2 regions of the Halomonas sp. R57-5 genome follow, and region 2 is predicted to be linked to the other one. Evidence: predicted binding sites of a transcription regulator. Region 2 holds the regulator's gene; the other holds the start of a gene.
What was found. The regulator FliA, encoded in region 2, starts transcription of late flagellar genes. The targets are predictions, from matches to a motif close to CTAAAGTTNNNNNNNNNNCNGCCGATA.
Positions count from the first base shown of each region.

Region 1: HALO_RS04340 (flagellin N-terminal helical domain-containing protein) is a predicted target of FliA. The motif match lies at 792-818, and genes of this name have one in related genera.

Region 1 covers NZ_LN813019.1:960,292-962,740, forward strand. The annotation lists gene HALO_RS04335 (flagellin N-terminal helical domain-containing protein) at 1-640, shown strand, start outside; gene HALO_RS04340 (flagellin N-terminal helical domain-containing protein) at 889-1,776, shown strand; gene HALO_RS04345 (glycosyltransferase) at 2,048-2,449, shown strand, end outside.
Region 2 covers NZ_LN813019.1:4,850,938-4,856,195, forward strand. The annotation lists gene HALO_RS22130 (sensor domain-containing diguanylate cyclase) at 1-949, opposite strand, end outside; gene HALO_RS22135 (OmpA/MotB family protein) at 973-1,647, opposite strand; gene HALO_RS22140 (motility protein A) at 1,653-2,474, opposite strand; gene HALO_RS22145 (RNA polymerase sigma factor FliA) at 2,515-3,216, opposite strand; gene HALO_RS22150 (flagellar protein FlhE) at 3,243-3,671, opposite strand; gene HALO_RS22155 (hypothetical protein) at 3,697-4,263, opposite strand; gene flhF (flagellar biosynthesis protein FlhF) at 4,260-5,258, opposite strand, start outside.

The DNA of each region.
Region 1 (2,449 bases), 1.1 Mb from region 2:
AATCAACGACAACCTGCAGCGTATTCGTGAGCTAGCGGTACAGGGTGCCAACGACACCAACGCCAAAGAAGACCGTGCTGCAATTACTACCGAGATCAACGAACGTTTAGCAGAGATTGAACGTGTATCGGGCAGCAACAACTTTAACGGCACTAATCTGCTAAACGTTGCAAGTGGCGCTGGCGCGACTCTTAATATTCAGGTTGGTTCCAACACTGAAGCTGAAGATGTTATTAGTGTTAATAGGCTTGATGCCACGGTTAGCGGACTTGGTTTAGAAGACACTGTATCTGGTGCTACAGCAGTGACCGCTGGCGAATTTACAGTTGCAGATGCTTCAGGTGCAGGTGCCACTCACGAAGAGTTCAAGACTTTAGTTGATGCGGTTGATAGAGCAACTGAGTCGCTGGATACCAGTCGTGCAACCTTGGGTGCTACTCTGAACCGTTTCGACTCGGTGATCGATAACCTGGCGACGACGTCTACCAACCTTTCTGAAGCTCGTTCACGTATCGAAGATGCCGACTACGCAGTAGAAGTGTCTAACATGACGCGTGCGAATATTCTCCAACAGGCGGGTACTTCTATGCTGGCACAGGCTAACCAGACGCCGCAGTCTGTATTGTCTCTKCTGGGCTAATCCTTTAGCCAGTAATGTCAAAAGAAAGTAACGACGGGGCCAGTAGGCCCCGTTTTTATTTAAGGCAGATATCCAAAATTCGATGTTAATAAGCAGTTGTCGCATCAATCAGATGAGTTACAGTAGTTTACATAAAAAAGAACGGTTTTTTCTAAAGAAGTTGGTGGGGAGGCCGTTAATTATAATAACGGCAACGCAAGTGCCGCTAAGCAGGCCACAAGGCCAGTTAAATTTCGAGGAGCACTCACATGTCTGTAATCAACACCAACATTACGGCCCTGATTGGCCAGAACAACCTGTCTAACTCTCAGTCTATGCTGGCCAAAGCGCAAGAGCGTTTGTCTTCTGGCCTGCGCATTAACAGCGCCTCTGACGACGCTGCTGGCCAAGCCATCGCCAACAAAATGACTGCCCAAATCAAAGGTATGGATCAGGCTAGCCGTAATGCTAGCGACGGTATCTCTCTGGTACAGACCATGGAAGGCGGTCTTGATCAAATCAACGACAACCTGCAGCGTATTCGTGAGCTAGCGGTACAGGGCGCCAACGACACCAACGCTACAGAAGACCGTGATGCGATCGTTACCGAGATCAACGAGCGCCTAGCTGAAATTGATCGCGTAGCTGGCAGCAACAACTTTAACGGTACTAACCTGCTAAACGTAGCAAGTGGTGCCGGCGCTACCCTTAATATTCAGGTTGGCTCCAATACTGAAGCTGAGGACGTTATTAGCGTTTCTAGACTTGATGCCACAGTTGATGGCCTGGATCTAGATACCGCCAGCGGCGGTGTAATTGCTGATGCGGGTAACGGAATGGAGTTTACGCTCCAAAGTGGTGGTAGTGTTGCACATACTGACTTCAAGGCTTTAGTAGATGCAGTTGATACTGCCACTGAAGCGCTAGACACCAATCGTGCGACTCTTGGTGCTACGCTTAACCGTTTTGACTCAGTGATCGATAATCTGGCGACCACTTCTACCAACCTTTCTGAAGCCCGCTCGCGCATCGAAGATGCGGACTATGCGGTGGAAGTGTCTAACATGACACGCGCCAACATCCTTCAGCAGGCCGGTACCTCCATGCTGGCACAGGCTAATCAGACGCCACAGTCTGTATTGTCTCTGCTGGGCTAATACCTTAGTCGGTATGATGCAAGAGAAAGTATCGCGGGGCCAAKAGGCCCCGTTTTTTTGCCTGTAGACTCAGTAATTACATTGTAGTTAAGTCATGAAAAAATAGAAATTGTTAGCCATCGATAATTAAGCCCCTTTTTCTTGCTTGCCCCACCTTTAAGTTAGTGCTGATCGAGAGAACACCTACCTAAATACTGGCGGATTCGCGCCTTTGCTCACTGCCCTAGCACAGTAAGCTAGGCACATTGCCATTTTTCCTGTGAGCCGCTTCATGGTTAAGCAAACTCAAGCATCCGCTACTCAAAAACGCAGGCCCCGCATACTTTGGGCCAATCCCTTTTGCTTGTTGGATACCTCCAGCGGCGCCAGCATGACCGTGCGTCAAATGTTGCTGCAACTGGTGTCTCGTGGTTATGACGTTCAAGTGCTGGGCGCGACCGTATTCGATAACCCAAAGGGAATGGGGCGGCTTAAAGAAAAATTCTCTGACCTGAGCGCTCATCTACACCAATTGATAGAAGCTGAAGATGGCGCGCTCACGCATAAGTTGGTGGTGAGTTATAGTCACAATCGAAATCATTTGACGACGCATGAAGAAGGGCTTTGGTATAGTCAGTACCTCTACATGCTGGATTCTTTTAAGCCGGATGTTGTGTGGTTCTACGGCGGCCAA
Region 2 (5,258 bases):
GGGGGCTTTGTGGCTCGCTACGCGCTCGGGTACTCAGTGCCAAGCTATCCTGAACCCGCTGCAGGTAGCGGGCTTCTTGTCGCGCCCGGAGCAGCAGTAAGCGCTGGGTGGCCATCTGCACCAAGGTACGAACGGCATCACGTGCCGACGGCTCAACCGAGTGCGGCGCGGCCGAGTGGCAAAACACTAGCCCCCATAAGCCGGTATCACCCTGCATTGCCAAACTGAGTGAGCCGCGTACCCCCAGCCGGTTTAAATAGCGCTGCCGTTCCGGGGCAGGCGCGCGTAAAAAGCTGCCACTAAGGCTTGCTCCCGAGTAGGCGGGCGTCAGCGTTTCAGGCGGCGCATCGACGTCTTCAATTAACCGTACAGGGTAGTGTTGGTAACTTTTGCGCAAGGCAGCTGGGAAGTCGCTGGCGGGAAAGCGCTGCCCCAACAGCGAGGGCAGCTGTTTTCCTAGCGCTTCGGCAACCATCAAACCATGCCAATCGCTATCAAAATGGCACACCGTCACGCGATCATGGCCGGTAAGCTGTTGAATCGCGTTAACCAAGGAGTCGAGCAGCTCTTCCTGATGGGTGGCTTCCGCTAAGCGCATCAGCCGCTCATTGACGGTGCAGAGCAAGCGGCGCTTACCCTGGGGATTTAGTGGTTCAATCTCGACGATAACCTGCTCGCCTACCCGGTAAGCATGGAGCTGAAAACGCACGTTGCTATGCTTGGAACGAATAAACACTAGCGGGCCGGAAAGCCGCTGCTGCCCGTGCATTTCGCGACGCACCCGCTGGCTTAGCCGTTTCCCCAACACACAGCCAAGGGTGAGCTGCCCATTTTCAGGGCGCTCAACACCGGTTAAGCGGGTTAAGTTAGTGCTACTGGCTTGGATGCGTCGACAATCAGCATCTAATACCAGCAGGGCACCAAACGACTGCAATCGCGGGTGGTACATGGACACAAACGTGGCCTCGCAATCTATTCACCCTCGACCTGCTGTCTTAGCAGCAGCTCTACGCGCCGGTTGGCAGCTCGCCCATCCGCGGTTGCGTTCGGTTCCATGGGTTGGGTATCGGCATATCCGACGGCCCGCATACGTGAAATATTGAACCCTTGGCGCTCTAAGTGCCTCACCACGGCGATTGCCCGCGCTGATGAAAGCTCCCAGTTCGAGGGGAAGCGAGCCGTTGAAATCGGCACGCTGTCGGTATGCCCCTCCACCGATATCTGGCCATCAAAATTCGTCAGCACACCGATAAGGCTTTCAACCACGCCTCGCCCTTGGGGGGTTAGTACCGCTTGGCCGCTGGGGAATAGCAGGCTGGTATCAATCCGCAGCGTCACCCCTTCGCGGCCTTGCGAAACGCTGACTCCAGGAATATCAAGCCCGTCAAACTGCGGCTGCACCCCAGCGTGGCGGGGCTGAATCCCGGTGGCTAGAGACGCCAGCGGCAATGATGATACCGCGCTGGCCGAACGCATGAAAGCAGTATCAGCCGCTTCACCGCCGCCCGGCGGCGTCAGTGAAAGCAGCAGTACAAAGAGCGTGATCAGCAGCGTCAATACATCCAGATAGCTGGTTAACCAGCCCTCTTCACCATCGCCTGGCGACGGCGTCATTTCCAGCGCGTGGCGTGTATCGCGGTCTAGCATCGGGCCTACCCCTTGGCCGCCGAACTCACCGACGAGTCAGGCCTGGGTTTGACGCTGTTATCACGAATTTCATCGTGGTAGTTAGCCACAAAGGAGTTGAGTGTCTCTTCGATAAACGACGGCAGGCGACGCTTGGTAATCAGCGAAATACCTTCCAGCACCATGTTCATGGTAATCAGTCGCTCTTCGGTGCGGCGCTCTAACTTCACCGCAATCGGTTTAAACACTAAGTTGGCGAGTAAAATGCCATAGAAGGTAGTCAGCAGGGCCACCGCCATGCGCGGCCCAATCACCTGCAAGTCGCCTGCATCCATGACTTCCAGCATATTGACCAGCCCTACCAGGGTACCGATCATGCCAAACGCAGGCGCATAGGTGGCCATGGTGCGAAATATTTGTGCCTCGGCATGCTCACGCGCTTTAAGGCGGGCGATGCGCCAGCGCAACATGTCAAAAATTTCGTCCTCTTTGGTGTTGGCGATCACCAGTTGGATCCCGGTGCGCAGAAACGGATTGCGGGTATGCTCCAACTCGCGCTCGACCGCGCGCACATCGCCTTTAAACCACAGCCGTGACATATCGACCAATTCGCGGATATCGTCACGCATATAGGTATTTTCGCGCCGAAATACCAAGCCCACCAGCCGTACGACACGCAGCACCTCTTTCAGCGGATAGCTGATAAAGGTCGCCGCCAGGGTACCGGTCACCACGATGGCCAGACCCGGAAAATTGATAAAGCTTTCAGGGGACTCTGCGGTTAAAAACAGCACGCTCACCAACAGCAGTATGCTGGCAAATATGCCTATCAGCGTCGAAGGATTCATCCACGGCTCCTTGCCGGTCACAAGTGAGTAAAAAGAGGTGTTATGCCGAGTCGTGTAAGCGAGCGCGTAAACGACTTACGGCCTGGCTGTGTAGTTGAGAAACGCGTGACTCCGTTACGCCCAACACAGCCCCTACTTCCTTGAGGTTGAGTTCTTCTTGGTAGTACAGCGCCATAAGCAACTTTTCACGCTCTGGCAGCGCTTCAATCGCATCAATCAGCGTTTGCCGCTGCTGTCCATCCAGCAACTGCTCGAACGGTGAATTGCCCAGTTCATGACTGATAGGCTCGCCGCCATCGGCGACTAGCTCTTCAAACGGCAATAGCTGGCCGCTGTTGGTGTCGTTAAGGAGCTGCTGATAGTCGCTCAGCGGCATCTCTAGGTGGTGAGCAATTTCGTGCTCTTCCGGCGCTCGCCCGAGCTGCTGCTCTAATTGGCGAACGGCGCGGTCAACCGCCCGCGCTGAGCGGCGTACGCTGCGCGGCAGCCAGTCGCGGGTGCGCAACTCGTCCATCATCGCACCGCGAATACGTTGACTGGCAAAGGTCGCGAAGGTGGCTCCCTGGGTAGCGTCGAAGCGCCCCAGCGCTTCCAGCAGCCCCACCATCCCGGCTTGAATAAGGTCGTCGAGCTCAATACTCGCTGGCAATCGAACCTGTAGCGTCAAGGCCTGACGTCGCACTAATGGCATGTATTGAGTCAACAGCTCATTTTGTTTAATTCTGCCCTGTGCTGTGTACATATTCTCGCCTCGCGGCTATCCAGCCTTCACTGATAATTCACAATCATTTGCAATCCCTGCACCCGAACAGGCCGCTGACCTGGACGTAAGGCGAAGCGAAAATGCAACGGCGCATCGGCGTCTCGTCCCGCTAGCGCGGTAGTAGAACCCCGCATACCCGTTAACGCAACGCACTGCTCAGGATGGCACAGCCAAGCGTTTAAGTGCGCACTGGGGGGGTAGMGAAACTGCCACTGTATACGCCCAAGCTGGCCTGACTGCAGGCTGGCGACGTCGGGTGGGGTGGCCGCCTGACTACTGCTTGCCCGATCACTCATCGCCKCCATCAGTCCCGGTATCTGAGTGCTCCAGCTACCGGGCGCTGCCTGGGCGCTCCCCGTTAAACCTGCCCATAGACACCCTGTCAGCAGCGCCGCGATCAACGGCAGCCGCCCTGTTAACGGCCAGCTTAGCATGCTTGGTCTCCTTGGCAGAGTGCGCTCATCGTGCAAGTACCAGTAACTCCATATTTAAGTAGTAATCAGCAGCCTCACGCAAGTTATCGAGTAGCCCCTGGCGCGGCAAGTGCGGCTCATGGAGTGCCAGCAAACGACGCGGCCCACCACCCTCATGCAACTGGCGCAACGTACGGAACATGGTCGCAAACGCATCGGCATCGCTACTAATCCACAGCGCCCAGCGGCTGTATTGGTCGCTCAGTTGCGCAAGCTCAGACGTTTCCGCCATGACGATGCGAATATCCCAGTCATCAGGCTCACCGGCCCAGTTTCGACCTAGCGTTGACCACTGCCCCAGACGTGCTTTGACCTTACTCACCTGAACTACGCCGCGACCGGGCAGCCCAACTACTATAAGCGGAATTTTGGGCCTGGGCGGCGCCACCGTCCTGGGCTCTTCCAGCGCCGCTCGCGTCGGCGTTGATAGGGGTGAAACGTGTTCGGCCACAGGTTCTGCCGCCGCAACATCAACCGCCCCCTCAGCCTGCTGCTGTTGGCGCTGCAGGTTTGCCCACTTGCGCAGTCCCGAGGCTTGATCTTGTTCGCTCACGCCACACCCTCTCGACTCACACTGCCCATTTGACGAATCGCATCCCGCGCCATAAAGGCGTAGACCAGCGCATCAAGCATACCGGTATCGCGGCGGCGACGGCTGGCGCCTAGTAGGTTGAGCAGATCGCCGCGCAGCGTCTGCGCCTCCTCATCATCGGCAACATCGAGATGCCCAGCGACCGACGCCACACCGCTGGCCATTAACAGCCGTACTTCGGCATTGAGATCACCGCTATCGGCCTCTTTTAACTGCTGCCACGCGCGCCGCGTCAAGGCGGCCAAGCCTTCACTTTGCAGCTGTGTTAACAGTAGCGAGAGCACCTCAGCCCCCAGCCGTGCAGGGGTTAGCCAGTAGCGGCGCGCTACCACTTTGGCACTTTCCGGGTCGCGCACTTCCCCGTACCAGGCGAGCAGCGCAGTGCCACTGGCGTCCTCAACCTCGGCGTAGACCGTCCAAAGTTGCACCGATTGGCCACGAAAACGCACGCCTACATGATGCGTTAGCACACTGTCATCAAACAACTGACGGAGGGTCTGGCGCTCATGGTGAAAGAGTACCCTATGACTGGGGGCTACTTGGCTGACCCAGGTCAAATGCTCGGCTTCCAGCCAGACGAGCGCCTCCGGTTCGGGAAAGCGCGGCAGTAGGTGTACCGCGACGCCGGTTGACTCTGACAGCGCGGCTAAGCGCGGCTGCCATCCCGCGACGTGGCGATGCTGCAGCCAGGGTAGCGCCAGCCAGGCGCCATCTGTGTCCAGCCCTATGTCCGGCATTGCCCAGTCGCAGCCGCGCTCATTGCGCCGCGCCGACCACGCCATCCCTAAGGTGGTTTCCGCCGCGGGATAGCCGGCGAGCAGTGCGTCCAAACGCTGTTCCTGCACACGGCTCGGCAGCGAGGCTAGGTTCCAGGTCTCTTCTAGTTCTGCAAAACCGGTGACGCGTTGGCGCAGCCTCGCCAGTAGTGATGACAAGCGACGCCCTTGGCCCAGTAC